One region of the Streptomyces sp. NPDC007907 genome, then DNA from elsewhere that is predicted to be linked to it. Evidence: riboswitches for the same ligand, from Rfam matches in the RefSeq annotation. Region 1 holds a riboswitch; the other holds the start of a gene.
What was found. Region 1 has a riboswitch for glycine ahead of gcvP (aminomethyl-transferring glycine dehydrogenase). Riboswitches for the same ligand answer to the same signal wherever they lie in the genome.
Positions count from the first base shown of each region.

Region 2: another riboswitch for glycine. It lies ahead of gcvT (glycine cleavage system aminomethyltransferase GcvT); the one in region 1 lies ahead of gcvP (aminomethyl-transferring glycine dehydrogenase).

Region 1 is NZ_JBIBKR010000003.1:1,047,845-1,063,031, reverse strand. Features, by position in the region: gene ACFZDI_RS16340 (MerR family transcriptional regulator) at 1-609, shown strand, start outside; gene ACFZDI_RS16335 (bifunctional nuclease family protein) at 696-1,169, shown strand; gene ACFZDI_RS16330 (MerR family transcriptional regulator) at 1,462-2,145, shown strand; gene ACFZDI_RS16325 (DNA polymerase IV) at 2,332-3,780, shown strand; gene ACFZDI_RS16320 (PRC-barrel domain-containing protein) at 3,699-4,073, opposite strand; glycine riboswitch at 4,187-4,282, shown strand; gene gcvP (aminomethyl-transferring glycine dehydrogenase) at 4,458-7,343, shown strand; gene ACFZDI_RS16310 (TOBE domain-containing protein) at 7,408-7,827, opposite strand; gene ACFZDI_RS16305 (molybdopterin-binding protein) at 7,899-8,294, opposite strand; gene ACFZDI_RS16300 (amino acid transporter) at 8,326-10,305, opposite strand; gene ACFZDI_RS16295 (extracellular solute-binding protein) at 10,729-12,021, shown strand; gene ACFZDI_RS16290 (carbohydrate ABC transporter permease) at 12,028-13,032, shown strand; gene ACFZDI_RS16285 (ABC transporter permease subunit) at 13,107-13,871, shown strand; gene ACFZDI_RS16280 (endo-1,4-beta-xylanase) at 13,926-14,975, shown strand; gene ACFZDI_RS16275 (substrate-binding domain-containing protein) at 15,024-15,187, opposite strand, start outside.
Region 2 is NZ_JBIBKR010000001.1:250,472-265,658, forward strand. Features, by position in the region: gene ACFZDI_RS01160 (ABC transporter substrate-binding protein) at 75-1,838, opposite strand; gene ACFZDI_RS01165 (ABC transporter permease) at 1,847-2,845, opposite strand; gene ACFZDI_RS01170 (enhanced serine sensitivity protein SseB C-terminal domain-containing protein) at 3,189-3,989, opposite strand; gene ACFZDI_RS01175 (enhanced serine sensitivity protein SseB C-terminal domain-containing protein) at 4,150-4,938, opposite strand; gene ACFZDI_RS01180 (AAA family ATPase) at 4,981-5,712, opposite strand; glycine riboswitch at 5,935-6,034, shown strand; gene gcvT (glycine cleavage system aminomethyltransferase GcvT) at 6,143-7,312, shown strand; gene gcvH (glycine cleavage system protein GcvH) at 7,416-7,793, shown strand; gene glyA (serine hydroxymethyltransferase) at 7,803-9,065, shown strand; gene ACFZDI_RS01200 (L-serine ammonia-lyase) at 9,155-10,522, shown strand; gene ACFZDI_RS01205 (GH25 family lysozyme) at 10,916-11,473, shown strand; gene ACFZDI_RS01210 (EF-hand domain-containing protein) at 11,655-11,867, opposite strand; partial or broken gene ACFZDI_RS01215 (MerR family transcriptional regulator) at 11,927-12,622, opposite strand; gene ACFZDI_RS01220 (YncE family protein) at 12,652-13,830, opposite strand; gene ACFZDI_RS01225 (ATP-binding protein) at 13,907-14,464, opposite strand; gene ACFZDI_RS01230 (enoyl-CoA hydratase/isomerase family protein) at 14,685-15,187, opposite strand, start outside.

The DNA of each region.
Region 1 (15,187 bases):
TCGGAAGGGCTCATCGAGCCGCAGCGGACCCCGTCGGGGTACCGCAAGTTCAGCGCCCATGACGTCGAGCGCCTCGGACACGTCCTGAGGATGCAGCGGGACCACTACCTGCCCCTGAAGGTGATCCGGGAGTACCTGGACGCCATGGAGCGCGGTGAGGCGGTGCAGCTGCCGGCCGTGGGCCGTCAGCGGGACGGCGAGCCGGCCTCCCGGCCTCCGGAGCCGTCCGAGCCGCCCACGGCGGCCAGGATCGGGCGGGACGAGCTGCTCGCCGCCGTCGGCGTGGACGGGCAGGAGCTCGAGGAGTGGGAGTCCTACGGGCTCCTCACCCCATTGGAGGACGGGGCCTACGATTCCGGGTCGGTCGCGGTGGCCCTGCTGGTCGTGGAGCTCGGGCGGTTCGGGATCGAGCCGCGGCACCTGCGGGCCCTGAAGGCCTCCGCCGACCGGGAGGCCGGGCTCGTGGACCAGGTGGTGGCGCCGCTCAGGCGGCACCGGAACCCGCAGACCCGGGCGCACGCCGAGGACCGCACCAGGGAACTGGCGGGGCTCACGGTGAAGCTGCACGCCGCACTGGTGCAGACGGCGCTCGGGGTGCGGCTCCCCTGAGGCCGCCGGGCACCGCCTAGGCCGGATCAGGCGCCCGATCCCGGCCCGACTACCCAAACATCCCGGGCACGGCCTAGGGTTGCTGTGTGAACGAGCTCGATGTCGTAGGTGTCCGGGTCGAAATGCCCTCCAACCAACCGATCGTGCTCCTGCGTGAAGTGGGAGGCGACCGTTACCTCCCCATCTGGATCGGACCGGGGGAGGCGACGGCGATCGCCTTCGCCCAGCAGGGCATGGCTCCCGCGCGGCCGCTGACACACGACCTGTTCAAGGACGTGCTGGAGGCCGTCGGCCAGGAGCTCACGGAAGTGCGCATCACGGACCTGCGTGAGGGCGTCTTCTACGCGGAGCTGGTCTTCGCCAGTGGCGTCGAGGTGAGCGCCCGCCCGTCCGACGCCATAGCGCTCGCGCTGCGCACCGGGACGCCGATCTACGGCAGTGACACGGTGCTCGACGACGCCGGCATCGCGATCCCGGACGAGCAGGAGGACGAGGTGGAGAAGTTCCGCGAGTTCCTCGACCAGATCTCCCCGGAGGACTTCGGCAGCAGCAGCCAGTGAGCTCCTGCGGAGCGGCTGCGGCCCGCCAGGTGTACGGGCGGCCCGACGGACGACGAGGTCCGTGACGGGGCCGCCCGCCGTATGTGTGAGGGGCGAAATGCCCGCATGTGCCGGGGGCTCATGAGAGCGTCACACGGCCCGTTCGGGCACATTCGGCTAGCCTTTCCCCGCGACGGGGCACGGGAAACCACTCTCAGGGTGATTATCACTCGGCGTGGCGAGTGTGGCGATCGTTGACGCACCCCTGGTGACTGCCTACCGTCGAGAAGGCAGGTCAAGGACGGAGGTCGGCGTGAGAAGCAGCGGCGACGGTACGGCTGGGGGCGGCCCCGAGCGCAGTCTCAGGGCGAGCGGTCCGTACCCTCCCCCCGGCTCCCGGCCTTTCCCGGGCGGAGCACGTCCTCAGCCCGGTGGTGCGGCCGACCACGCTCCGCAGCGACCGACAGCGGTGCCGAGCAGCGGAGAGGCGACGTCCATGGCGTCCGAGCAGATCGGCTATCGCGGCCCGACGGCCTGTGCCGCCGCCGGTATCACCTACCGGCAGCTGGACTACTGGGCCCGCACCGGGCTCGTGGAGCCGAGTGTGCGCCCCGCCTACGGGTCCGGCACGCAGCGGCTGTACAGCTTCCGGGACGTGGTCGTCCTGAAGATCGTCAAGCGGTTCCTGGACACCGGGGTGTCGCTGCAGAACATCCGCACCGCCGTCCAGCACCTCAGGGAACGCGGTTTCAGCGACCTCGAGCGCATGACGTTGATGAGTGACGGCGCGACGGTCTACGAGTGCACCTCGCCCGACGAGGTCCACGCCCTGCTGCAAGGCGGCCAGGGGGTCTTCGGGATCGCCGTCGGGGTGGTGTGGCGGGACGTCGAGAGCGCGCTGTCCCAGCTGCACGGCGAGCGGATCGACACCGGCGAGACGCTGGTCGGACCCAACCCGGCGGACGAACTGGCACGTCGGCGTAACCGGGCCGTCTAGAGCCGCCGGGGCGTGGTGAACGCACGCGGTCGCAGCAGGCGGGACGTTTTCTCACGCCGGGCGGGCCACGCTGAAGGGCGCTGCCCGACTCAAGGGCGCTCGATCTGGGTGGGGGCGCTGGCGAGCCGGGGCCGTCGCGGGTGGTCGAGCAGCGCGTTGTCAGTGGCGTAGGGCAGCATCGAAGGTGTGAGAACCGCGCCCACGATCCTGCATCTGGACATGGATGCCTTCTACGCCTCGGTGGAGCAGGCGTCCAAGCCCAGTCTGCGCGGGAAGGCGGTGGTGGTGGGCGGGCTCGGGCCGCGCGGCGTGGTGGCGACCGCGTCGTACGAGGCGCGGGTCTTCGGGGTGCATTCGGCGATGCCCATGGGGCAGGCCCGGCGGCTCGCGCCGAACGCCGCGTATCTCGTGCCGCGCTTCTCTCTCTACCGCTCGATCAGCGAGCGGGTGATGGAGCTGCTGCGGGCGCTGTCGCCGCTGGTGGAGCCGCTGAGCCTCGATGAGGCGTTCGTGGACCTGGAGGCCGGGGGCGTGGCGTGGGACGAGCGGTCGGCGAGGCTGGCGGGCGTGAAGCTGCGCGCCGACATCCGGGCCGTCACGGGGCTCACCGGGTCGGTGGGGCTCGCCGCCTCGAAGATGCTCGCCAAGATCGCCTCGGAGGAGGCCAAGCCCGACGGGCTGGTGGTCATCGAGCCGGGGACCGAGCGGGCGATGCTCGGGCCGATGCCGGTGCGGATCCTGCCGGGGGTGGGGCCGGCGACGGGCGACCATCTGAGGCGGGCCGGGATCACCACGGTCGAGGAGATCGTCGAGGCGGGCGAGGACGAACTGGTCCGGCTGCTGGGCCAAGCGCACGGGCACGGTCTCTACGCCATGGCCCTGGCGCGCGACGACCGGCCCGTGGTGGCCGAGCGCGAGGCGAAGTCGGTGTCGGTCGAGGACACCTACGACGTGGACATCCACGACCGGACGCGGGTCGGCCTGGAGGTGCAGCGGCTGGCCGAGCGGTGCGTGCGGCGGCTGCGCGGCGCCGGGCTCTCCGGGCGGACGATCGTGCTGAAGGTGCGCCGCTACGACTTCTCGACGCTCACCCGCTCCGAGACGCTGCGCGGCCCCACGGACGACCCGGCGGTGGTCCGTGAGGCGGCGGCCAGGCTGCTGGACTCCGTCGACACGACCGGCGGGGTGCGGCTGCTCGGGGTGGGGGTGAGCGGGCTCGCCGACTACACGCAGGAAGACCTGTTCGCCCAGGCGGCGGGGGAGGGGGCGGTCGCCGAGAGCCCGGTCGAGGAGCCGCCCGTGGCCCCGACCGAGGAACAGCCGTCGCTCGCCGAGCGGCGCTGGCCCGCCGGGCACGACGTGCGGCACGCCGAGTTCGGGCACGGGTGGGTGCAGGGCAGCGGCCTGGGGCGGGTCACCGTACGGTTCGAGACGCCCACCTCGGAGCCCGGGCGGGTGCGGACCTTCCGCATCGACGATCCGGATCTGGAAGCGGCGGATCCGCTGCCGCTGGTGTCAGCGGGGGAGAGAGAGCCGGCCGCGGAGGCGGGGTCTCAGGCTGATTCGTCGGTGCCCGCGAGCTTGCCGAAGTCGCGGTCCGGGAACGGGGGCGGGGCGGCGACGTCGAGACCGTAGTGGTGGTACAGCTGCAGTTCCTGCTCGGGAGAGAGGTGGCGGCCCACACCGAAGTCGGGGGCGTCCTTGATCAGGGCTCGCTCGAAGGGGACGTGCAGGGCGCCCTCGACCAGCTCGCTGGGCTCCAGGGGGACGAAGGCGTCCCTGCTGAACAGGCCGGTCCGTATGGCCGCCCACTCCGGCTCGCCTGTGGCGTCGTCGAGGTAGACCTCGTCGATGGTGCCGATCCTGGTCCCGTTGCGGTCGAACGCCTTGCGGCCGATCAGGTTGCGCGGATCGATATCGGTTCGCACGGGCCCTCCACATGGTCGCAACTCATACGTAGACACTACAAAACGGTACAAGCGGTGATGCGGCCACTCGAAGGTTCGTGCGTCGACCTCGCTGGTACGCTGGCATCGGCTGTTGACCCCGTGCGGGAGAGTCCTCCAGACACCATCGGAGGCGCCGAAGGAGCAAATCCTCCCCGGAATCTCTCAGGCTCACGTACCGCACGGACGAGGTCACTCTGGAAAGCAGGGCGGGTGTCGACGGCTTCCGCTCTCACCGACGGTGAAAGCCGGAGGCCTTCGGGCGATCCGGTGAAGCTCTCAGGTTGAGATGACAGAGGGGGAGGCCGTCCGGGTACCCGTGCCGTGGTGCCCCTCGAAGGTCGTGACGACCAGGAGGCCCCCGTAATGACCGCCCACCGCATTCCGCTCTCCGAGCTCGAAGAGGCAGTCCCCTTCGAGCAGCGCCACATCGGCCCCGACCACGAGGCCTGCGCCAAGATGCTCGCGCACGTCGGCTACGGCTCGCTGGACGAGCTGACCGCCGCCGCCGTCCCGGCCGTGATCAAGAGCGCCGAGGCACTGGATCTGCCCGGCGCCCGCAGCGAAGCCGAAGTGATCGCCGAGCTGCGCTCCCTCGCCGACCGCAACCAGGTCCTCGGCTCCATGATCGGCCTCGGCTACTACGGCACGTTCACGCCCCCGGTCATCATGCGCAACGTCATGGAGAACCCGTCCTGGTACACGGCCTACACCCCGTACCAGCCGGAGATCTCGCAGGGCCGGCTGGAGGCGCTGCTCAACTTCCAGACCGTGGTCGCCGACCTGACCGGACTGCCGACCTCGGGCGCCTCCCTGCTCGACGAGGGCACCGCGGCCGCCGAGGCCATGGCGCTGTCGCGGCGGCTGGGCAAGAACAAGAAGGGCCTGTTCCTGGTCGACGCGGACACACTGCCGCAGACCATCGCCGTGATCCAGACCCGCGCCGAGCCGACCGGCGTCGAGGTCGTCGTCGCCGACCTCAGCGAGGGCATCCCCGCCGAGATCGCCGAGCGCGAGATCAACGGCGTGCTGCTCCAGTACCCCGGTGCCTCCGGCGCCGTGCGCGACCTCAAGCCGGTCATCGACCGGGCGCACGAACTCGGGGCCCTCGTCACCGTCGCCGCCGACCTGCTCGCGCTGACGCTGCTGAAGTCGCCCGGTGAGCTCGGCGCGGACATCGCCGTCGGCACGACCCAGCGCTTCGGCGTGCCCATGGGCTTCGGCGGACCGCACGCCGGCTACATGGCGGTCCAGGACAAGATGGCGCGCAGCCTGCCCGGGCGGCTCGTCGGCGTGTCCGTCGACGCCGACGGCAACAAGGCCTACCGACTGGCCCTGCAGACGCGTGAGCAGCACATCCGCCGCGAGAAGGCCACCAGCAACATCTGCACCGCGCAGGTGCTGCTCGCCGTCATGGCCGGCATGTACGCCGTCTACCACGGCCCCGAGGGCCTCAAGGGCATCGCGCGGCGCACCCACCGGTACGCCACGGTCCTCGCCGCCGGACTCGCGGGCGGCGGTGTCGAGGTCGTGCACGGCTCCTACTTCGACACCCTGACCGTGCGCGTCGAGGGCCGGGCCGCCGAGATCGTGGCCGCCGCGCGGGACAACGGCGTCAACCTGCGTCTCGTCGACGCCGACCACGTCTCCATCGCCTGCGACGAGACCACCACGCGCGCCCAGCTGCGTGCCGTGTGGGCGGCCTTCGGCTTCGAGGGAGTCGTCGAGGCGCTCGACGCCGCGACCGAGGACGGTCTTCCCGGCGCGCTGCTGCGCACCGACGACTACCTGACCCACCCCGTCTTCCACCAGCACCGCTCCGAGACCGCCATGCTGCGCTACCTGCGCAAGCTGGCCGACCGTGACTACGCGCTCGACCGCGGCATGATCCCGCTGGGCTCCTGCACCATGAAGCTCAACGCGACCACGGAGATGGAGCCGGTCACCTGGCCCGAGTTCGGGCAGCTGCACCCCTTCGCGCCCGCCGAGCAGGCCGGCGGCTACCTCACCCTCATCCACGAGCTGGAGGACCGGCTCGCCGAGGTCACCGGCTACGACAAGGTCTCCCTCCAGCCGAACGCCGGTTCGCAGGGCGAGCTGGCCGGTCTGCTCGCCGTCCGCGGGTACCACCGGGCCAACGGCGACGAGCAGCGCACCATCTGCCTGATCCCGTCGTCCGCTCACGGCACCAACGCGGCCAGCGCGGTGATGGCGGGCATGAAGGTCGTCGTGGTGAAGACCGCCGAGGACGGCGAGATCGACGTCGAGGACCTGCGGGCGAAGATCGAGCAGCACCGCGACGAGCTCGCCGTGCTGATGATCACCTACCCGTCCACCCACGGCGTGTTCGAGGAGCACGTCGCCGACATCTGCGCGCAGGTGCACGAGGCGGGCGGGCAGGTCTACGTCGACGGGGCCAACCTGAACGCGCTCGTCGGGCTCGCCAAGCCGGGGCACTTCGGCGGCGACGTCTCGCACCTCAACCTGCACAAGACCTTCTGCATCCCGCACGGCGGCGGCGGCCCGGGCGTCGGCCCGGTGGCGGTGCGCGAGCACCTGGCGCCGTACCTGCCGAACCACCCGTTGCAGCCCGAAGCCGGTCCCGAGACGGGTGTCGGCCCCATCTCGGCGGCTCCCTGGGGCTCGGCCGGCATCCTGCCCATCTCGTGGGCGTACGTCCGGCTCATGGGCGGCGAGGGGCTGAAGCGGGCCACGCAGGTGGCCGTGCTCAGCGCCAACTACATCGCCAAGCGCCTGGAGCCGCACTACCCGGTGCTCTACACCGGCCCCGGCGGGCTCGTCGCGCACGAGTGCATCATCGACCTGCGGCCCCTGACCAAGGCCACGGGCGTGAGCGTAGACGACGTGGCCAAGCGGCTGATCGACTACGGCTTCCACGCGCCGACCATGTCGTTCCCGGTGGCCGGGACGCTCATGATCGAGCCGACCGAGTCGGAGGACTTGGCCGAGCTGGACCGGTTCTGCGAGGCGATGATCGCCATCCGCGCGGAGATCGAGAAGGTCGGCTCCGGCGAGTGGCCCGCGGAGGACAACCCGCTGCGCGGCGCCCCGCACACCGCCGGAGCGCTCGCCGGGGCGTGGGAGCACGCCTACAGCCGTGAGGAGGCCGTCTTCCCGGCCGGGGTGTCGACCGCCGACAAGTACTGGCCGCCGGTGCGCCGCATCGACCAGGCCTTCGGCGACCGGAACCTCGTCTGCTCCTGCCCGCCGCTGGACGCGTACGAGGACTGATCGGCCGACCGGTCGTAGGGAGGGGCTCCGCAGTGCGGGGCCCCTCCCGTCGTTCACCCGCGCGTCACGCGGTGGTGAGTGACACGTCGGTCGCCTTGATCAGCGCGACCACGGGGGTTCCGGGCGAGAGGGCCAGGTCCTCCGCAGCGTCCCGGGTGATCACGGCGGTCAGTTCGCCGCCCTCCACCGTGACGCGGACGGACGCCATCGCCTCGCCGGCGGTGAGGTCGGTGACCCTGCCGGGGAGCTGGTTGCGGATCGACAGGCCCTCGATGGGCGCGGTCGCGAGGGAGACCTCCGTCGACTTCATCAGGGCGCGCACGGCGGTGCCCGGTGTGAGACGGAGGTCTTGCGCGGCGTCGCGTGTGATCGCCGCAGTGATGTCCTGGCCGCCGGTGAGGCGGACCCTGACCGTCGCCATGGCCTCACCCGGGGTGACGGCGCTGACGGTGCCGGGGAGCTGGTTGCGGATGCTCAGGCTCATGGGTGCACGGTAGCCGCGGCGCGCACGGGGGGCCGGTATGCGCGCGGGTACCGCCTCGTGCGAGACGGCTCTCAGACGCGGTCGATGTGGACGTTCGTCGACTTTACGCGGGCCGTCGCCTCCATCCCGACCTCCAGCCCCAGTTCCTCCACCGCCTCACGGGTGAGCAGCGAGACGAGCCGGTGCGGTCCGGCCTGGATCTCCACCTGCGCGGCGACGTCGCCGAGTTTGATCGCGGTGACGATGCCGGGGAAGGCGTTGCGGGCCGAGGTGTACGGGGCGTCCTCCTCGGCGGTGCCGGACCGGGCGAGTTCGACGGAGAAGGCGGCCAGGTCCCGCCCGTCGATGAGCCGGCGCCCGGTCTCGTCGCGGTGGGTCGTGATGCGACCCGCGTCGGCCCAGCGTCGGGCGGTGTCCGGGCTGACGCCGAGCAGCCGTGCTGCCTGGCCGATCGTGTAGGACTGCATGCCGGTCACGATAGGGGGTGCGGGACGCGCCTCACCCCACGTGCACCCTCGGCCGCCGCATGCGGTCCGGTTCCGCCTCGCGCAGGACCTCGCGGGTGACCGGGGCGACCTCGCCCTGCCCGAACAGGAAGAAGCGCAGGAAGTTGGCGAAGGGCCCGCCCTCGGTCCACTCGAAGTAGATGTGCGGGGTGCAGCCGGTGGAATCGCGGACGTGCAGCAGAAGCGCGGCCAGGGCGTTCGGGATGGAGGACGATTCCAGGGTCAGGACCCGGTAACGGCCGTGCAGCACCTCGCCGCGTACGGTCAGGCCCGCCTCGAACTCGGAGGGATCGGTCACCGTCACCTCGACGAAAACGAAATCCTCCTGGCTGGGCAGGTCGTTGTCGTGCCGGATCTGCTCGATCTTGTCGCGGTACTCGGCGATGTCGCGGCGGTCCGGCTCGTTGGCGATGAACCGCATCCGGCGGCTGGCCGTGTCCCGCACGAAACGCTCCGCCATGTCGTCCAGCGTCACGCTGGTCACGCGCAGCTCGAACGCCCGGGCCAGCCGTGACAGCAGGGAGACCAGGATGATGCCGGCGATGAAGCAGGCGCCGATCTTCACACCGTCCGGGCGTTCGATGACGTTGAGCACGGTCGTGTAGAGGAACACCGCGGAGATCAGCGCGAAGGCGATCGTCCAGTTCCGCTGCCGGGCCTTGCGGGCGGCGATGGTCACGGCGATCGCGGCCGAGCTGATGAGGACCAGGACACCCGTGGCGTAGGCCCCGCCCTGGGCGTCGACGTCGGCGTCGAAGATCCAGGTGACCAGGAAGGCGATCAGGGTGAAGACGACGACCATGGGCCGCACCGCCCGGGCCCAGTGCGGGGCCATGCCGTAGCGGGGCAGGTAGCGCGGCATCAGGTTGAGCAGGCCGGCCATCGCGGAGGCACCGGCGAACCAGAGGATGGCGATCGTCGAGATGTCGTAGACGGTGCCGAAGGTGTTGCCCAGGTAGTCGTGCGCCAGGTACGCGAGCGCTCGGCCGTTGGCCTGGCCGCCCGGCTCGAACTGCTTCTCCGGGATGAGGAGGGTGGTGATGAAGCTGGTGGTGATCAGGAAGACGCTCATGATCAGGGCGGCCGTGGTGAGCAGCTTCTTCGTGTCGCGGATGCGCCCGGCCGGGCGTTCCTCCGTGTCGTGCGGATCGCCCTTGACGTGCGGCATCACGGCGACGCCCGTCTCGAATCCGGAGAGGCCGAGGGCCAGTTTCGGGAAGACGAGCAGGGCGACGCCGATCATGACGAAGACGTTGCCGTGCTGAGCGGTGAGGGCGCTCGACCAGTCGGTGATCACGTGACCCGCCGTGATGACGTGGTAGAGACCGACGACCACCACGACCGCGTTCAGCGCGAGGTAGGCGCCGACGAGGGCGACGGCGACGCCGATCGCCTCCAGGAAGCCCTTGAGGAACACCGCGCCCAGCAGGGCCACCAGGACCAGCGTGATCAGCATCTGCTTGTCGTGCAGGACACCCGTCAGGTGCGGGTTCTCCACCAGGTGGGTGGAGGCGTCGGCGGCCGACAGGGTGATGGTGATGAGGAAGTCGGTGGCGGCGAAGCCCAGCAGGGTCAGCACGAACAACTTGCCCTGCCAGAAGGACAGTAGCCGCTCCAGCATCGCGATCGAGCCCTCACCGTGCGGGCTCTCCTCGGCCACGCGGCGGTAGACGGGCAGGGCGCCGGCCAGCGTGACGACGACCAGGACGAGGGTCGCGATCGGTGACAGCAGCCCGGCGGCGAGGGCCGCGATGCCCGGCTGGTAGCCGAGGGTCGAGAAGTAGTCGACGCCGGTCAGGCACATCACCCGCCACCAGCGCTGCCCCCGGTGCGGAGGCTCCGGGTCGGCGTGGGGCCCGGTGTGGCCGCCGCCCTTGCCCATGTCCGCCAGACCCTCCAGCATCCAGGCGCGCAGACGGCTGGGTGGTGAAGACGGTGGACGGCCCGGTGCGGGGTGGTCGGTGGTGGCCATCGACGTGCTCCAGAGGTGCGGCTCAGCGTGGTTCCGGCCATCACTGGACGGCACGATCAGCGTAAGCGGAGCGTGATGCCGTGGCCTTCGAATGAAGGGGCGGAGCGCGTCAAGCTTCCGTTAAGACTGGCGGCGCGAGCGGCCGCAGAACCGAAGACCCGAGCTGAGAGCGGGCGAGGCCGGTTCTCCCCGTGCAGTGGCGGTACGGATCCGGGGCTCGCAGACGGACACCCTGTGTGATCACCAGGGTCGCCCACGCGTAACGTTCGTTTGAGAACTCGAATGTTTCGTACTTTCTCCCTCTCTTCATCTTGGTAAGAGATTCCCCTTGTTCAAGGGGTTGCCACCGTTTGGCCGCTGTCTCTAGGGTGCGGCAGCAGCGAAGCTTTCTGGATATCTATCGAAACTTTCGAGGAGGGCATGATGGGCGACCCGGCACTGTCCCGCCGCGGCTTCCTGGCGGCCTCCGCCGCGGCCGGTCTGGCGACGACGGCACTGACCGCATGCGGCGGGGACTCGGGCGGAGGGTCGTCCGGGACGACCACGGTCGAATGGTGGAACATCTCCACCACCGAGCCGGCCAAGACCGTCTGGGCCGCTCTCGCGCGGAAGTTCGAGGCGCAGAACCCCAAGGTCAAGATAAAGATCGTCCAGCTGGAGAACGACGCCTACAAGTCGAAGATGACGGCCCTGACCGCCTCCGGGAAGCTGCCCGACATCTTCCACACCTGGGGCGGCGGCGTGCTGAAGCAGCAGGTCGACGCCGGGCTCGTCGAGAACCTCACGGACCGGACCAAACCCTGGGGAGACGCCCTGCTGCCGGTCGCCAGGGAGCCGTACCTGTTCGACGACCAGGCATACGGCGTCCCGTTCGACATCGGCATGATCGGCTTCTGGTACAACAAGGCGCTCTTCGAGAAGGCCGGCATCGCCGAGCCGCCGACCACCTGGGACGGCTTCCTCGACGCCGTACGCAGGCTGAAGACCGCCAAGGTCACGCCGCTGGCCCTGGCCGGCAAGGAGAAGTGGCCCGGCATGTACTACTGGGCCTACCTGGCGATGCGTACCGCCGGGGCCGACGCGTTGCAGAAGGCCTACGAGGACAAGGACTTCACCGGCGCCCCCTTCATGGACGCCGGTGAGCACCTGAAGGAACTCGTCGCCCTCCAGCCGTTCCAGAAGGGCTTCCTCGGCGCCGCCTACTCGTCGCCCACCGGCCAGGCCGCCGCCGTCGGCAACGGCAAGGCGGCCATGGAGCTCATGGGGCAGTGGGCGCCCACGGTCCAGGCCGACGCGGGCAAGGGACTGGGCAAGGACCTCGGCTTCTTCCCGTTCCCCGCGGTCGAGGGCGGCAAGGGGGCCATCACCGAGGTGTTCGGCGGGGGCGGCGGGCACGCACTGCGCCGGGGAGCCCCGCAGGAGGCCGTCGACTTCCTCAAGTTCTTCGCGTCCGAGGCCACCGACCTGGAACTGGTCAAGAAGACCGGGGTCCTGCCCGTGGTCCCGGCGGCCGAGAGCGCCATCGCCGACCCCAACATCAAGGCCGCGCAGGCCCAGCTGAAGGCCGCCACCGGCTTCCAGCTCTACCTCGACCAGGCGTACGCGCCCGCCGTCGGCCAGGAGGTCAACGACAGCGTGGCCGCGCTCATCGCCGGCTCCAAGTCGCCCGGGCAGGTCGCCCAGTCGATCACGAAGACCGCGAAGGAAGAGCAGTAGCCGGCGATGACCTCCACGTTCCTGCCGGACGAACGGACCGGCCCCGGCGCCGGTTCCCCGTCCCCGTCCCCGGCCGCGGACCGGCCGACGGGGCGGGCCCGGCGCCGCACCCTGCACTGGCTCACCGCGGCCGGCTTCCAACTCCCGGCCCTGGTCCTGTTCCTGGGGCTCGTGCTGCTGCCGATGCTGTTCGCCCTGTACGCCGCGTTCTTCCGCTGGGGCGGCTTCGGCATGCCCTCCGACTACATCGGCGGCGAGAACTTCACCCGGCTCTTCCAGGACGCCGTCTTCCTCGGCGACCTGTGGCGCTGCCTGGTCCTGGTGGTGCTGTCGCTGGCGGTCCAGCTGCCGTTCGCCCTCGCCATGGCCGTCCTGCTCAACCAGCGGATGCGCGGCCGGGCGGTGTACCGGATGCTGTTCTTCGCCCCGTACGTGCTGTCCGAGGCCATCACCGGCATCCTCTTCGGCATGATCTTCGCCCCGGACGACGGCTTCGCCGACCAGGTCCTCGGCCGGATCGGCCTGGACGGGCTGGGCGGGGAGTGGTTCGCGGATCCCTCCACCGTGATGGCGACCGTCTTCCTGGTCATGACCTGGAAGTACTTCGGCTTCCACATGATGCTGTACCTGGCCGGGCTCCAGGCCGTCCCCAGGGAACTGACCGAGGCGGCGCTCATCGACGGGGCGAGTGCCTGGCAGCGGTTCCGCAACGTCACGCTGCCGCTGCTCGCGCCCACCCTGCGCATCAGCGTGTTCCTCGCGGTCATCGGGTCGATCCAGCTCTTCGACCTGGTGTGGGTGACCACCGCGGGCGGCCCCGACCACCACTCCGAGACGATGGCCGTGACCATGTTCCAGTACGGCTTCAAGCGCTACCAGGTCGGCTACGCCAGCGCGATCAGCGTGGTCATGTTCGGCATCAGCCTCGTCTTCGCCCTCGCCTACCAGCGGTTCGTCCTCCGACGCGACCTGGAAGGGGCCACCACGACCATGCGGGGTGACGGAAAGTGACAACCGGTCAGAAGAACCGTGCCCCGGGCAGGACTTGGAGCCTGCACCTCGTCCTGGTCGTCGTCGGGGCGGTCATGGCCGTTCCCCTGCTGTACGCCGCGCTCTCCGGTTTCAAGTCCACCGACGAACTCTCGCGCAACCCGGTCGGACTTCCCGAGTCCTGGGTGACCTCCAACTACACCGGGATCCTCGGCTCGGGGGACTTCTGGCGGCTGATCGGCAACAGCACGCTGATCGCGATCGGCACGACCGTCCTGGTCGTCGCGGTCTCGGCCCTGTCGGCGTTTTCCTTCGCGCGGTTCGCCTTCCGCGGCCGGGAAGTGCTGTTCACGCTGTTCACCATGGGGCTGATGTTCCCGTTCGCGGTGGCCGCCCTGCCCCTGTTCCTGCTGCTGCGCTCGCTGGACCTGCTGGACAACCCGCTCGGCGTGATCCTCCCGCAGGCCGCCTTCGGACTGCCGATGACGATCATCATCCTGCGGGGCTTCTTCCGGCAGATCCCCGGGGAGCTGGAGGAGGCGGCCACGCTCGACGGGTGCAGTCCGTTCGGCTTCTTCTGGCGGGTGCTGCTGCCCATGGCCCGGCCCGCGCTCGGGACCGTCTCCGTCCTGGCCGTCGTCACCAGCTGGAACAACTTCTTCCTGCCGCTGCTGGTGTTCACCGACGCGCAGTGGTGGACGCTGCCGATCGGCGTCCAGCAATTCCAGGGGCAGTACTCCGCGGAGTACGCCAAGGTCTTCGCCTATCTGGTGCTGGCCATGCTGCCCGCCCTCGCCTTCTACTCGGTCGCCGAGCGCCAGCTGGTCGGAGGCCTCACCGCCGGGGCCACCAAGGGCTGACACGCGCCACGGAACGTACGGCTCTACCCACCCACCCTCGTGAGGAGTCGCACCATGCGCACCACCCGCCTCAGACTCGCCGGCGCCGTCGCCGCGCTCCTGGTCGCCGCCGGCATCGGCGCCGGCACGCCCGCCCAGGCGCATCACCAGCCGCCCACCCTCGCCGACCTCGCCCAGCGCCACGGCCGCTACTTCGGCAGCGCCACCGACAATCCCGAGCTCGTGGACGGGCCGTACACGGCCCTGCTCGGCAGCGAGTTCGACCAGATCACACCCGGCAACGGCATGAAGTGGTACGCGACCGAGCCGCAGCAGGGGGTGTTCGACTTCTCCGCGGGCGACGAGATCGTGAACCTCGCCCGGGCCGACCGGCAGAAGGTGCGCGGCCACACCCTGGTCTGGCACAGCCAGCTGCCCGAGTGGATCACGAGCAGGGAGTGGACGGCTCCTGAGCTGAGGGCCGCGCTGAAGAAGCACATCCAGACCGAGGTACGGCACTACCGGGGCAAGGTGTTCGCCTGGGACGTCGTCAACGAGGCGTTCAACGAGGACGGTACCTACCGGGAGTCGGTCTTCTACAAGACGCTGGGGCCCGGCTACATCGCCGACGCCCTGCGCTGGGCACACCAGGCCGATCCGCGCGTCAGGCTCTACCTCAACGACTACAACATCGAGGGCATCGGCCCGAAGAGCGACGCCTACCTCCGGCTGGCCAAGGAGCTCAAGGCGGCGGGTGTCCCGCTGCACGGCATCGGCCTCCAGGCCCATCTGGCCCTGCAGTACGGCTATCCCACCACCCTGGAGGACAACCTCCGCCGCTTCTCCCGGCTCGGACTGGACACCGCCCTCACCGAGGTCGACATACGGATGCAGCTGCCCGCGACCGAGGAGAAGCTGAACCGGCAGGCGGAGTGGTACGCCGACGTGACCGAGGCGTGCCTGGCGGTCCGCCGGTGCGTGGGCATCACCCTCTGGGACTACACCGACAAGTACTCGTGGATCCCGGCGTTCTTCCCGGGTGAGGGCGCGGCCCTGCCCTGGGACGAGGACCTGCGTCCGAAGCCCGCGTACGGCGCGCTGCGCGAGGCGCTCGGGGGGCGGTAGCGGGGCGGGCGGCGCCCCGCCGGACAGGGGGTGGCGGGGCGCCGGTCCTCAGGCCGGAGGCGCGGTGCTCGCCCGGACCACGAGGTCGGTGCCCAGCTCGACGCGCGGCGCGTCCGGCTGCTCGCCGCGGGCCAGGCCGAGCACCGTCCGCACGGCCAGTCCGCCCATGTCCGCCAGGGGCTGGCGGACCGTCGTCAGGGGCGGTGCCGACC
Region 2 (15,187 bases), on a different contig from region 1:
TGGCCGCGGCGGGATCGTCCGCCGCGGCCACCCGGTGCCTTCACCTGCCTTTCGAAAGGATCCGGCCTGCTGAATTACTTCGAGGAGCTCATCAGCAGGTAGTCGTACATGCCGAGGTAGGCCTGCGTGACGGTGACGTTCTGCGCGGACGTCGGCCGGAGCAGCAGGTTCTTGCGGTAGACCAGCGGGACGACCGAGGCGTTGTCGAGCACCATCTTGTCGATCTCACCCCAGGCCTTGGTGCGGGCCGCGTCGTCGGTGTTGGCGATCGCGTCCGTCAGGGCCTTGTTGATCTTCGGGTCGTCCAGCTCCATCAGGTTGTTGCCGCCGGAGGGCTTGATGGCGGCACCGTTGACGATCTGGTCGAGGAAGCCGTAGCCGGTCGGCCAGTCGGCGCCCCACGCCATCGAGAGCATGCCGAGCTTGTTGTCGTGGACGTAGCTCGGGACACCGGCGAAGTTCGAGAAGTACTTGCCGGAGGGGAACTGCTTGATCTCGATGTTGATGCCGATCTTCTTCAGCGACGCCTGGATGGCGGTCGCCGCGGCAACCTCGGCGGGGCGGTCGGAGCGCGCCGTCAGGATCGTGTTGAAGCCGTTCGGCTTGCCGCACGCCTTCAGGGCTTCCTTGGCCTTGGCCACGTCACCCTTGTGACCGTCGGTCGCGTAGGTGTCGAACTTGGTGTAGCCGTTCACCGACGGCGGCAGCAGCGTGGTCGCCACGTCGCCCTTCGGGGAACCGCCCATGGCGTCGAGCACCGACTGCTTGTCGAGGCCCCACTGCACGGCCTTGCGGCAGTCGGCGTTGTCGAACGGCTTCACGTTCACGTTGAGCGCGATGTACTGCGTGGCGCCCGCGTAGGAGCTGTCGGTCTGGTTGGCGTACTTGCCGCGCAGCACCTTCGGCTGGGTCTGCGGCTGCACACCGGTGCCGGCCGCGTCAGCCGTGATCTTGTCGGACAGCAGGTTGTTGTCGACCGTGACCGGGTTGACCTTGAACTTGATCGTGATCTTGTCCGGCAGGGCCTTGCGGATCGGGTCCGTCTTGGCGTCCCACTGCTTGTTGCGCACGAGGGTGGCGCCGCGGCCCTCCTCGTAGGACTGGAACTGGTACGGGCCGGTGGACTGGATCGCCTGGACGTACTTGGCACCGGTGTCCTTCGCCTGCGGCACGGGGGCCGTCTGCGAGAAGGTCGCCAGGTAGTCGAAGTCGGCGAACGGCTGCTTCAGCTTGAAGACGATCGTCCGGTCGTCCGGCGTCTCGATGGACTTGATGCCCTCGGCGGACTTGTCCTTGTAGGGGCCCTTGTACTTGTCGCCGCCCTCCAGGTACGACTTGAAGTACGTCGGGCCGTTGGACAGCGCCTCGGGCGCGAAGTTGGAGCGCTCGATGGCGTACTTCACGTCCTTGGACGTCACCGGGGTGCCGTCCTGGAACTTCACACCGGCACGCAGCTTGTACGTCCAGGTCTTGGCGTCCGGGCTGGACTTGCCGAGCCCCTCCGCGAGGTCCGGCACGACCTCCAGGCCGGCCTTGCCCGCCGCCGGCTTGAACGTGGTGAGCGTCCGGCCGTAGAGGCGGGAGAAGTTCTGGACCCAGCCGTAGTACGTGTTGCCCGGGTCGAGGGAGTCCGGGACGTCCGAGTGCTCGTACGTGACCGTTCCTCCCTTCTTGTCGGACGCGTTGACGATCGAGTTCAGCGCGGCGTCCTTCTTGCCGTTGCCTCCCCCGTCGTTGTCGTCGCCTCCGCCGCACGCGGCGGCACCCAGCGACAGTGCCAGGACCGACGCAACGCCGGCGGTCACCCTTCTCGTCTTCACCTGAGGAAGCCCCCTCATTCGATGGATCACTTGCTGCGAGGGTCGAGGGCGTCACGCAGCCCGTCACCCAGCAGGTTGAAGGCCAGGACGGTGATGAAGATCGCCAGTCCGGGCACGAACATGTACTGCGGATCAGCCGTGTAGAGATCCACAGCGTTGCTGAGCATGCCGCCCCAGGAAGCCTGCGGCGGAGCGATACCGACGCCGAGGAAGCTCAGCGCGGCCTCGAACAGGATGTTCGTCGGAATGATCAGCGTCGCGTAGACGAGGATCGGTGCGACGAGGTTCGGGAGGAGCTCCCGGAACAGGACGTACGGGCCGCGTGCCCCGAGGCTCGTGGACGCCTCGATGAACTCCCGCTTGCGCAGGGTCATCGTCTGGGCGCGCACGATGCGGCCGATGTACGGCCAGCTGAAGAAGCCGATCACGAAGATCAGCACGCAGATGCGCAGCGACAGGCCTTCGAGGCCGAAGAACCCGTCCTGCACGGAGGCGGAGATCGAGATGGCGAACAGCAGGAGCGGGAAGGCCAGGAAGGTGTCCATCAGCCTGCTGATCACACTGTCGATCCAGCCGCCGTAGTACCCGGCGACGACACCGAGCACGGTGCCGAGGCACACGGACAGCAGCGTGGCGCCGCCCGCGACCAGGAGGGAGACCCAGGAGCCGTCGATGATGCGGGCGAGCATGTCACGGCCGTACTGGGGGTCCACGCCCAGCGGGTGGTCCCAGCTCATGCCTCCCCAGCCGCCCTTGGGGGCGAGCAGCGCGGGGTCGATGAGGTCCTGGTTGAACTTGTTGGGATCGAGGTTGAAGATCCACTGGATCGGCTTGGAGAACACCGCCATCAGCGTGAGCAGGATGACGACGACGCCTCCCGCCATCGCCACCTTGTCCCGCTTGAAGCGCATCCAGGCGATCTGGGTGAGCGAGCGCCCTTCGATCTGGCTCTTCTTGACCCCGGAGAGCACGGCCTCGGGCTGTGCTCCGGCTTCCGCCCCGGTGGTCTCGATCGGTGCGGTCACGGTGCGATTGACCCCTCTCGGGCCGGCGGTCGCCGAGCCCCTGGTGCCGCTGTAGCGGTTTTGTTTGTCTCGTACACGAGACCGACCCGGCCCGTGTCTTGCGGGGAGTCTTCAACGCTTTGGCGATCTGTTGCCAGACTTGGCGGTGAAAGGATGCGTAAACGTGATGCTGTCTGCGGGGTTCCGTTATCCGGACAACGGGTAACAGGGGTCGGACACCCCAGGACAAGGGCATTTTAGGACAAGCTCTAACTTTTCACCCGCATCTACGCGCGCAGAGCTGAGCAATCGTCGCGTTACGGGGAGGGTGCGGAGGAGGCCGCCGGGGGCGACTTCCAGCCGGTCAGTACCGGCCCTGGGCCGGAGGGTAGCCGTAGCCGGAGGCGGGCGCCTGGACCGGGGCGGTGGCATGGGCCTCGCGGTCGTAGAACGGGCGGGCCTTCGCGCGCAGCCACATGACGACCGGGTCGTGCTCGTCGGACATGGCGACGGTCGACACGGGCAGCCCGTCCGGTACGGCTCCGAGAGACTGCTGCATCATCGCGCGCACCGAATCCACGGCCTGCGGCGAGGTGTCGTACACGTCCAGTCCGATGGCGAGATACGGCGCTCCCAGCGCGGGCTGCACCCAGGCGCGGCGCAGCGAGCGGACGGCCGGGGTGCGGTGGGCGTTCTGCGCGAGCAGGGCGTAGAACTGCGGGATCTCGATGGCCGGTTCGGACAGGCGCAGGGGTCCGGCGGGCTGACGGTCCAGGCCCGTGGCGATCCGGCGCAGGTCGAGCCAGGGGATGCCGACCCCGCCGCCCGGGGCGTGCGGGTTGAGCCAGAGGCCGTAGTGGTCGGGGTAGAGGGCACGGGCGACGTCGAGTCCGTCGATCACCTCGTACGAGCGGTTCCAGCCGCTGGCGGAGAGCTCCTGGGCGGAGGTCACGCAGGGCGCGTAGCCGTGGCCGTCGACGTCCATGTTCCCGTACTGGGCGTCGGGCGAGCCGGCCTGACCCTGCCACAGGAGCATCCAGATCTGGCCGGTGTGCGGGGTCGCGAGCGCGCGCAGGAGTGCCTCGTAGGCGTCGTAGCGCCCGGGCGTGACCTGGCGCAGCATGTGCTCGACCTGTCCGGCCGCAGCCGTGCCGCTCGCGCTCACCTTTACCGCCCCTTCGTACAACGCCTCGACGGTGCCCTAGCTTAAGCCCGCAGGGGAGCCGGGGGATTATGCCGTCGGGCGGGGGCGGGTCGTGTGTGGTTGACCACGCCCACGCGGCGGAGCCGCTGATGTCACAGCCCCGCGCCCCGGGGGCGACTGCCTACCGCTGGTAGAAGGGCCGGACCCTCTCCCGCATCCAGTTGCCCACCGGGTCCTCCGTCACGTCGAGGAGCACCAGGTTCACCGGCCAGGGGGCCGGGGCCGTGGTGACGGCACGGGTGAGGGCGTCCAGGGGGAGGACGCGCAGGTCGCCCTCCCACTGGGAGAGTTCGACGCCGACGAACATCACCGGGTCGGCGGTCTCGATCGCGGCGAGGCAGCGGCGGGCGGTGACGACGACGCCGGTCGCCTCGAACTCGGCCGAGGCGGCGGCCAGGAAGTCCAGCGGGTCGTCCTGCCAGTCGGGCTCGAAGAGGCGGACCCGGCCGCCGCTCGCGGGGCCGTCCAGCGGGGTGCGGCCGGCCCGGCACAGCTCGGCCACGGCGGGCGGCGGGAGCGGGATGCCGACCACACCGCCCGGGTTGACGGCTATCCCCGCGTGCGGGGGCAGGCCGCGGGCGAACTCCACCGCGGGCGCGATGGTGTACGACATGTGCGAGCCGGCGACCTGGCGGAACTGCTCCTCGGAGCTGAACACCGGTACGAACGCCTGGCCGTCGATCTCGATGCCGGGCAGGTCGAGGGGACCGCTGTGCGGGCCGCCGCCGTTGGGCAGCGGGATCCAGACGAAGCTCCGGCCCAGCACCTCGACGATCCGCCCGCCGGCCGCCGGTCCGGCGCCGAGGCAGGCCGAGAGCACCTCCTCCAGCTCGTTGCCGGGCCAGCCACCGTGCGGGTGGGTCTGCGTGTGCGCCGGGAAGTCCGCGGAGAAGTCCGCCGGGATGTCCATCTGCCTACCGCCTGCCTGGAACCACTGCTGTGGCTCAAAAGGCTAACGGCTGACGGACTGCGGGCGGCATGGGTGATGCCGGCTCGTGGACGCGGGCGCGGTTCCACCCGTGAAGCCGATGCTGTGGAGACTGTCCGCGGCGTCCCGGTCGGCCAGGACGGCCGAACCGCAGCCCGCCGGGAGATCACCGCGCTCCACCGCCCGCAGCAGGCGGGTGCTCGCCGCGCGGTGGCGCAGGAACGCGTAGCGCGAGACACCGCGGCCGCGGTCGCGCTGACCGGCCAGGGCCTGTTCGGGCGTGACGTCGAGGAGGAGCAGGTGCAGGGTGCCGCCGCGGCGGCGGGCCTCGCGGGCGAGCCAGCGGCGGACCCAGGCCTGGGTGCCGCAGTCGTGCACCACGACGCCCTCGCCCGTGCGCAGGGCGCGGCGCAGTCCGGCGTAGTGGGCGAGGCGGACGAGCGGCCGGTAGAGCGCGTACGGCAGGGCGCGCGGCATGCGGCGGGCCCAGCGGTCACGGGTGTCCTGGGAGTCGATGCGCCGGCCCGGCACGGTGCGCCGCATCAGGGTGGACTTGCCGCTGCCGGGCAGGCCCGTGACCACGACGAGGTCGCGGGGGCCGAACAGCAGCGCGCGCGGCCCGCGGCCGGCGCGGTCGCGCAGATCGCGGACGACCGGTGCCGGTGCCGGCACCGGAGCGCCGGCCGCCCGGGCCGGAGCGGCCGGCTGCTCGGGCAGCGCGATGCCCGTCGTCGCGTACGCGGTGGTCCTGTTCACCGTGATCGTCCTCCCCTGGGGCCAGGTACGGAGTCCCATCCCCGCCGAGTGTAAAGAGAAGGTAATGCCGCTGGCCTCTCCATTTCGTGCTCGTCCTGCAACAGGGCTGCTACAGGACGCCGTGCCCGGCGCGTGGGACTCGTGCACTCCCTGGGAAAGGTCCCCCTGCCGCGCCGGAAGGATGCGTGCAATGATGTGCGCGCCAACTGCATACCGGCCGTTTGAATCCGCGCGGGAGAGTTCCCAGCACCGCAAGAGCTGGGGCGCCGAAGGAGCAAGTCCCTCCCTTGAATCTCTCAGGCCCCGTTACCGCGCGGGCGAGGCACATCTGAAAAGCGGGCCACCTCCTCCGCACGCGAGGCGTGGCCCCACCCAAGGTGCAAGCCGTGTCCCGAGTGGTCATGGCGAACCTCTCAGGTTCCGATGACAGATGGGGAGGAACGACCTCGCCCGTCATTGCCCTGGGAGACGACCGACTGTGAGCAGTACAGGAGAACTCCGTCACACCGCGCTCGATGCCCTGCATCGCTCGCTCGGCGCGACGATGACCGACTTCGCCGGCTGGGACATGCCCCTGCGCTACGGCTCCGAGCGCGACGAGCACACCGCCGTGCGCACCAAGGCCGGACTCTTCGACCTCTCCCATATGGGCGAGATCACCGTCACCGGCCCGCAGGCCGCCGCCCTGCTGGACTTCGCCCTGGTGGGCAACATCGGCGGGGTGAAGCCGGGCCGCGCCCGCTACACCATGATCTGCCGGGCCGACGGCGGCATCCTCGACGACCTGATCGTCTACCGGCTGGGCGAGACCGAGTACATGGTGGTCGCCAACGCCTCCAACGCCCAGGTGGTGCTGGACGCGCTGACCGAGCGCGCCGCCGGTTTCGACGCCGAGGTGCGCGACGACCGGGACGCCTACGCGCTGATCGCCGTGCAGGGCCCGGAGTCGCCCGGGATCCTGAAGTCCCTCACCGACGCCGACCTCGACGGCCTGAAGTACTACGCCGGGCTGCCCGGCACGGTCGCGGGCGTCCCGGCCCTGATCGCCCGCACCGGCTACACCGGCGAGGACGGCTTCGAGCTGTTCGTGAAGCCCGAGCACGCCGTCGAGCTGTGGCAGGCGCTGACCAAGGCCGGCGAGGGCGTCGGCCTCGTCCCGTGCGGGCTGTCCTGCCGCGACACGCTGCGCCTGGAGGCGGGCATGCCGCTGTACGGGCACGAGCTGACCACTTCCCTCACCCCCTTCGACGCCGGGCTCGGCCGCGTGGTGAAGTTCGAGAAGGAAGGCGACTTCGTGGGGCGCGAGGCCCTGCGCGAGGCCGCCGCCCGCGCCGAGCAGAACCCGCCGCGCGTCCTGGTCGGACTCGTCGCCGAGGGCCGCCGCGTCCCGCGCGCCGGGTACACGGTCGTCGCCGGCGGCGAGGTGATCGGCGAGGTCACCTCCGGCGCCCCCTCCCCCACCCTCGGCAAGCCGATCGCGATGGCGTACGTCGACGCCGCGCACGCCGCGCCCGGCACGGCCGGCGTGGGCGTGGACATCCGGGGCAGTCACGAGCCGTACGAGGTCGTGGCGCTGCCGTTCTACAAGCGCCAGAAGTAGACACTGGCCGAAGGGCCGCGGCAGCGACCCCGTGCCCGTCGTCCCAGCTCACCAGCAGTCCCCCCTTCCACAGCACTCCCGCGCGTACAGGAGAATCCAGGCCATGAGCAACCCCAACGAGCTGCGCTACAGCAAGGAGCACGAGTGGCTGTCGGCCGCCGAGGACGGCGTGTCGACGGTCGGCATCACGGAGCACGCGGCCAACGCGCTCGGCGATGTCGTGTTCGTCCAGCTTCCCGAGGTCGGTGACTCCGTGTCCGCCGGCGAGACCTGCGGCGAGCTGGAGTCGACCAAGTCGGTGTCCGACCTGTACTCCCCGGTCTCCGGTGAGGTCACCGAGGTCAACGAGGACGTCGTGAACGACCCGTCGCTGGTGAACTCGGCCCCCTTCGAGGGCGGCTGGCTGTTCAAGGTGCGGGTGACGGACGAGCCGGGCGACCTGCTCTCCGCCGACGAGTACACCGCGTTCTCCGCGGGCTGAGGGAGTCGTATGTCCGCCCTGAACACACCCCTGCACGAGCTCGACCCGGCCGTCGCCGCGGCGGTCGACGCCGAGCTGCACCGCCAGCAGTCCACGCTCGAGATGATCGCCTCGGAGAACTTCGCCCCGGTCGCGGTCATGGAGGCGCAGGGCTCGGTCCTCACCAACAAGTACGCCGAGGGCTACCCGGGCCGCCGCTACTACGGCGGCTGCGAGCACGTCGACGTGGTCGAGCAGATCGCGATCGACCGCATCAAGGAGCTGTTCGGCGCCGAGCACGCCAACGTGCAGCCGCACTCCGGTGCCCAGGCCAACGCGGCCGCGATGTTCGCGCTGCTCAAGCCGGGCGACACCATCATGGGTCTGAACCTCGCGCACGGCGGGCACCTGACCCACGGCATGAAGATCAACTTTTCCGGCAAGCTCTACGACGTCGTCGCCTACCACGTGGGCGAGGACGGCCGGGTGGACATGGCCGAGGTCGAGCGGCTGGCCAAGGAGTCCAAGCCGAAGCTGATCGTCGCCGGCTGGTCGGCCTACCCGCGCCGGCTGGACTTCGCCGCGTTCCGCCGGATCGCGGACGAGGTCGGCGCGTACCTGATGGTCGACATGGCCCACTTCGCCGGGCTCGTGGCGGCGGGGCTGCACCCCAACCCGGTGCCGCACGCGCACGTGGTCACCACCACGACCCACAAGACCCTCGGCGGCCCGCGCGGCGGTGTGATCCTCTCCACGGCCGAACTGGCCAAGAAGATCAACTCCGCTGTCTTCCCCGGTCAGCAGGGCGGCCCGCTGGAGCATGTGATCGCCGCCAAGGCGGTCGCCTTCAAGGTCGCCGCCTCGGAGGACTTCAAGGAGCGCCAGCGCCGTACGCTGGAGGGTGCCCGCATCCTGGCCGAGCGTCTGGTCAAGGACGACGTCCGGGCCGTGGGCGTGGACGTCCTGTCCGGCGGCACGGACGTGCACCTGGTCCTGGTCGACCTGCGCGACTCCGAGCTGGACGGGCAGCAGGCCGAGGACCGGCTCCACGAGATCGGCATCACCGTCAACCGCAACGCGATCCCGAACGACCCGCGGCCGCCGATGGTGACGTCCGGTCTGCGGATCGGCACGCCGGCCCTGGCGACCCGCGGGTTCCAGGCCGAGGACTTCGCGGAGGTCGCGGACGTCATCGCCGAGGCGCTGAAGCCGTCCTTCGACGCGGAGGCCCTCAAGGCCCGGGTGAAGGCCCTTGCCGACAGGCACCCGCTGTACCCGGGTCTGAACAAGTAAAGAAGAAACCTTTCGGGTGCCGCCGCCCGTCACGAGCGGGCGCGGCACCCACCCCCCTCTGCACCACCCCCGTAGTCAGGAGTTCCCCCGTGGCCATCTCGGTCTTCGACCTGTTCTCGATCGGCATCGGCCCGTCCAGCTCCCACACCGTCGGCCCGATGCGGGCGGCCGGCCTCTTCGTCCGGCGGCTGCGCAACGAGGAGCTCCTGAGGTCCGTCGCCTCGGTCCGTGCGGAGCTGTACGGCTCGCTCGGCGCGACCGGGCACGGCCACGGCACGCCCAAGGCGGTGCTGCTCGGCCTGGAGGGCGACTCGCCGCGGACGGTCGACGTGTCGAGCGCGGACGAACGGGTGGAGGCGATCAAGTCCGGCGGCCGGCTGAACCTGCTCGGCGAGCACGAGATCGCGTTCTCCTTCGACGACGACATGGTCCTGCACCGCCGCAAGGCCCTGCCGTACCACGCGAACGGCATGACGTTGTGGGCGTACGACGCCTCGGGCGCGGAGCTGCTGACGAAGACGTACTACTCGGTGGGCGGCGGGTTCGTCGTCGACGAGGACGCGGTCGGCGCGGACCGCATCAAGCTCGACGACACCGTGCTGAAGTACCCCTTCCGCACCGGTGACGAGCTGCTGCGCCTGACCGAGGAGACGGGTCTGTCCATCTCCGCGCTGATGCTGGAGAACGAGCGGGCCTGGCGCACCGAGGAGGAGATCCGCGCTGGCCTGCTGGAGATCTGGCAGGTGATGCGGGACTGCGTGGCGCGCGGACTGTCCCAGGAGGGCATCCTGCCGGGCGGCCTCAAGGTGCGCCGCCGGGCCGCCAACACCGCGCGCAAGCTGCGCTCCGAGGGCGACCCGCTGGCCTTGGCCATGGAGTGGATCACCCTGTACGCGATGGCGGTCAACGAGGAGAACGCCGCCGGCGGCCGGGTCGTCACCGCCCCCACGAACGGCGCCGCCGGCATCATCCCGGCGGTCCTGCACTACTACGTCAACTTCGTGCCCGGCGCCGACGAGGAGGGCGTGGTCCGCTTCCTGCTCGCCGCGGGCGCGATCGGCATGCTCTTCAAGGAGAACGCGTCCATCTCCGGCGCCGAGGTCGGCTGCCAGGGCGAGGTCGGCTCCGCCTGCTCCATGGCCGCGGGCGCCCTGGCCGAGGTCCTCGGCGGCTCGCCCGAGCAGGTCGAGAACGCCGCGGAGATCGGCATGGAGCACAACCTCGGCCTGACCTGCGACCCGGTCGGCGGGCTGGTGCAGATCCCCTGCATCGAGCGCAACGGCATGGCCGCGGTCAAGGCCGTCACGGCCGCCCGCATGGCGATGCGCGGCGACGGGTCCCACAAGGTGTCCCTGGACAAGGTCATCAAGACGATGAAGGACACCGGCGCGGACATGTCGGTGAAGTACAAGGAGACGGCCCGGGGCGGGCTGGCGGTGAACATCATCGAGTGCTGAACCGTCCCGCCTGGGCTACTCACATGGGGATCCGGAGAAACCGAAAGGCGAGATGCCTGACATCGTCGCAGTGACCGTGAGACCCGGCATCTCGTACCGCGTCAGTTCGATCCTCTCCCTCGACTCCGGTGAGGCCGCCTCCGTCACCGGCGCGCCCGCTTCCCCGGTCACCTCCTCCGCCTCCTGAATCCGCCCTTCGTGCACGAGCGCCGGGTGCGAGCCGCCTCGCGCCCGGCGTAAGGCCGCCGCAGCGGGGGCATCACCACACCCCGGACCCGGGGGACCTCCAACCCCCGCACGCGACCGAAGTCGGCCTTTCCGTATCGGCCGGCGCCGGCACGTGCCAAGGTGGTCCGACTCCCCCTCCCCCACGTGCACTCCAGGGAGACCCCCATGCTGCGCGGAATCGACGTGAGCGCCTACCAGAGCTCCTCCTACGACACCGACGGCCTCTCCTTCGTCTTCGTCAAGGCGACCGAAGGCCGCTCCTACGTCAATCCCAAGCTGGCCGCCCAGGCCAAGCGGGCCAGAGACGCCGGACTGGTCGTCGGCTTCTACCACTTCCTGTGGCCCGGCAACCTCACCGCCCAGGCCGAGTACTTCGTCGCCAAGGCCCCGGACCGGCCGGGCGACATCCTCGCCGTCGACTGGGAGACGACCGGCGAGGGAACACACGCGAGCAACTCCGAGAAGGACCGGTTCATCCGGAAGCTGAAGGACCTCCGGCCGGAGAACCGCGTGGTCCTCTACTGCAACCGGCACTTCTGGCTGAACGTCGACACGTCGTCCTATGCGGGCGACGGTCTGTGGATCGCCGACTACGTCTCCGCGGGCAAGCCCCGCATCAAGGCCAAGTGGCGCTTCCACCAGTACACCGAGGACCCGCACGACAAGAACGTGGCCGCCTTCGAGAGCAAGGCGGCGCTGCGCACGTGGGCCGACGAGGCCTGACCTGTCCGCGGCTCCGGCATGCGCTCCGGGGACGCCTCCGCCAGGGCCTTCCTGACTGGTGTACAGGGGAGTCCCGTGATCCGGGTCGACCGGCGGGGGGGTGTTCCGGCTCCGGGTGCGGCGAGGGGCCCGGTCCGCAGCGTGGACCGGGCCCCTTCGCTCGGCAGGGCGAGCCGGGCGCCTACTTGTTCAGGTAGGCCCAGAACTCGTCGAAGCTCAGCCGCTTGTCGCCGTCGAGGTCACGGGTCTTGATGACGACCTCGGCGACCGACTCGGTGACGTTCCAGTCACCCGACCCGGCCAGGGCGGTCTTGAACTCGGCAGCGGTGATGAATCCGTCCCCGTCCGTATCGATCCGCTCGAACTGCTTGCGTGCTTCCTCGATGTCCGCCACCGGTCCGCCCCTCATCTCGTGCTGTACGTCCTGCTGGCGCAGGTCTGACGCAGGTCAGATTAACCGGCCGTGTGCGCCTCCAGCGCGGCGACCACCCAGGCGAACTCCTCCTGGTACGTCGCCTCGGGCCCGGTGCCCTTCACCAGGGCGAGCAACTCGCGGTACCGGGCGACCCGGTCGGTGGCGTGCGACCGCAACCGGCTCAGCACCACGGCCGGGTCGGCGTCCCCCAGCAGCTCGCCCAGCACCTCGGCCGCCTCCGGCGATCCGGGGGCGATCCCGCGCTCGCGGGCCCGGGCTCCCCACTGCACCAGCCGCCGGGAGAACCACAGGGACGCCCCGGCGGGGGTGCCGTGACCGTGGTCGGCCGCGTTGAACTCGGCCACCGTGCGCATCTGGGCCCGGAAGTCCGGATCAGCGAGCATCTCGGCCAGCTCCAGCCAGGCGTCGACCTGCTCGGGGGTGGGTTCCTCGGGCAGGTCGGCGGCGGTGCTGCGCATGCGTTCACGGATGACCGGGTCCGCGGTGTCAAGCCCGTGGAACACCTCGTCCACGAAGTCCTCCACGATGCGCCGCCGCTCGGCCGCCGACAGCCGTGCCAGACGGTTCAGCAGCGTCATCTCCTGCATGCCGGAACCCCGCTTCGCCACGGTCGACAGCACCGCACGGGTCACCTTGAGCGACCGGATCTGCGCGTCCAGCGCGACCACGTGCGCGTCCGCGATCCGGGCGACGGTCGTCTCGCCGGCCAGCACCCCGCCCGGCGGCCGTCACCGGTCCCGTCTCACCGGAAGACGCCGGTGTGGCCGAGCGAGTAGCGGCCGGGCTGCGGGTAGACCGCGAGGCCGTGCGGGCCGCTGCCGACGGGGATGCGGGCGAGCTGGATACCGGTGCGGGTGTCGACGGCGTACACCTCGGCGTCGTAGCGGCCGGACAGCCACAGCACCTTGCCGTCGGCGGAGACGCCACCCATGTCGGGGCTGCCGCCGTCGGGCAGCTGCCACTTCTTCGTCAGCCTGTCCTGGGTGAAGTCGAAGACGGAGATCGTGCCCTCGCCGCGGTTGGTCACGTACATCTCGCGCGAGTCGCGGCTGACGTACAGGCCGTGGCAGCCCTTGCCGGTGGGCATCAGGGTGGGCTTGCCGAACCGGTCGCCGTCCAGGACCCACATGCCGTGGGCCATCATGTCGGCGACGTAGAACTTCTTGCCGTCGGGCGAGACCTTCACGTCCTGCGGCATGGCGCCCTGGAACGGCAGCCGCTGCTGCCCGACGACCTCCATCTTCTCCGTGTCGACCTTGAGCAGCTCGCCGCTGAACTCGCAGGAGACGATGAAGTAGCGGCCGTCGAGGGAGAAGTCGGCGTGGTTGACGCCGTAGCAGGAGACCGGGACGGTCTTCCGGACCTCCATGGTGTGCGGGTCGCGGAAGACCAGTTGGCGGTCGAGGGAGGCCATGACGACGGCGTATCTGCCGTTGGGTGTGAAGTAGAGGTTGTAGGGGTCGTGGACCTCGACCTCCTTGCCCGCCTTGCCGGTCCTCGGGTCGATCGGGGTGAGGGTGTGGCCGCGGTTGTTGTTGACCCACAGCGTCTTCAGGTCCCAGGACGGGACGACGTGCTGCGGCTGCCGGCCCACCCGGATCGTCTCGGTGACCTCGTAGGTCTTCGGGTCGATGACGGTGACCGTGTCGGACTCGGTGTTGGGGACGTAGACCCGGGACGGGAAGTCCTCGACCACGGGGGACAGCCTGTTCGGGCGGTCGGCGGCGTACACGTCCTCGGGGTCCAGGACGGGCGGCATGCCGGGCAGTCCCTCCACGGGCTTCTTCTCGGACGGGGCGGGCACGGCGGCCTCGGTGCCGCGCGCCTCGGAGGTCCGCTCCCCGCTCGCGGTACCGCAGGCGGCGAGGACGGCGAGGGCGGCACCCGCGACCAGGATGCTCTTGACGAGATGGGGGCGCATTGCACCATTTAATGGGCGCCTGACGGGGAAACCAGTGATTCGTCCGTCCGGCGACCGGGTGAGGCATCGGGCGCGTTCAGCGGTCGGCGACCCGCATCTCGAACCAGGTCGTCTTGCCCCGGGGCAGCAGATCGACCCCCCAGCGGTCGGCGAGTTTGTCGACGAGGAACAGGCCCCGGCCGCTGACGTCCATCTCCTGGACGGGCATCAGGCAGGGCAGGCCGCGGGAGGGATCGCGGACCTCGACGCGGATCCAGCCGCGGCGCCGGTGCAGACGCAGCCCGAAGACCCGGGCGCCGGTGTGGCGTACGGCGTTACCGACCAGTTCGGAGACGAGCAGGACCGCGTCCTCGGTGGTCTTGGGCGTGAGGCCCCAGTGGCGCAGGACCACGACCTGGGTGAGGCGTCTCGCGGTGGCGGCGGACTCGGGGCGGGACGGCAGTGGAACCTCTGCCTCCGCCGGGTTGCCGTACAACTCCAGCGCCTTGAGCGCGTGTTCGTCCTCGACGGTCGGCGACCAGCGCGCCGCGGCCGCATGTGCGTGTCCCCGCGGCTGTTCCATACCCTCCAGCCCCGCCATGCCCCCATCATGGCCGCCCGGAGCACCCGAAGGGGCCGTTCCCGGGGAATACACCCCGGGGAACGAGGGGCGGGCCGGCGATCATCCGTCATATGCCAGAGGCACCTCGGCGTCGCCGACACCTGCCCTGAACTGCTGGAACGTCTTATTCCGGCACAATCGCCGGACTCTCCCGTTCCGGCACGCTTAAGGTTGCCTTAAGGCTGTCATAAACCGCCCCATCGAGGGACCGCGGGTCAGACACCGCGTCAACGGCAAGCCCCTGGAGGAACGTTCAGAGGAACTTCGCCTTGCCCGGCCCCTCCTCCACGAAGCTGCGCATCCCGCGCTCGCGGTCCTCGGTGGCGAACAGACCCGCGAACCAGTTCCGTTCGATCGCGAGGCCCGTGTCGATGTCCGTCTCCAGGCCGGTGTCGATCGACTCCTTCGCGGCACGCAGCGCGAGCGCCGGACCCTGCGCCAGCTTCGCCGCCCAGGCGTGCGCCTGGGTGTACACCTCGTCGGCGGGGACGACCCGGTCGACCAGGCCGATCTCACGGGCCTCCCCGGCCTTCACCATCCGGCCCGTGAAGATGAGGTCCTTGGCCTTGGAGGGGCCGACCAGGCGGGCCAGGCGCTGGGTGCCGCCGGCGCCGGGGATCAGGCCGAGCAGGATCTCCGGCTGGCCGAGCTTGGCGTTCTCGCCGGCGATGCGGAAGTCCGCGCACAGGGCGAGTTCGCAGCCGCCGCCCAGCGCGTAGCCCGTCACGGCCGCGACGACCGGCTTGGGGATCCGGG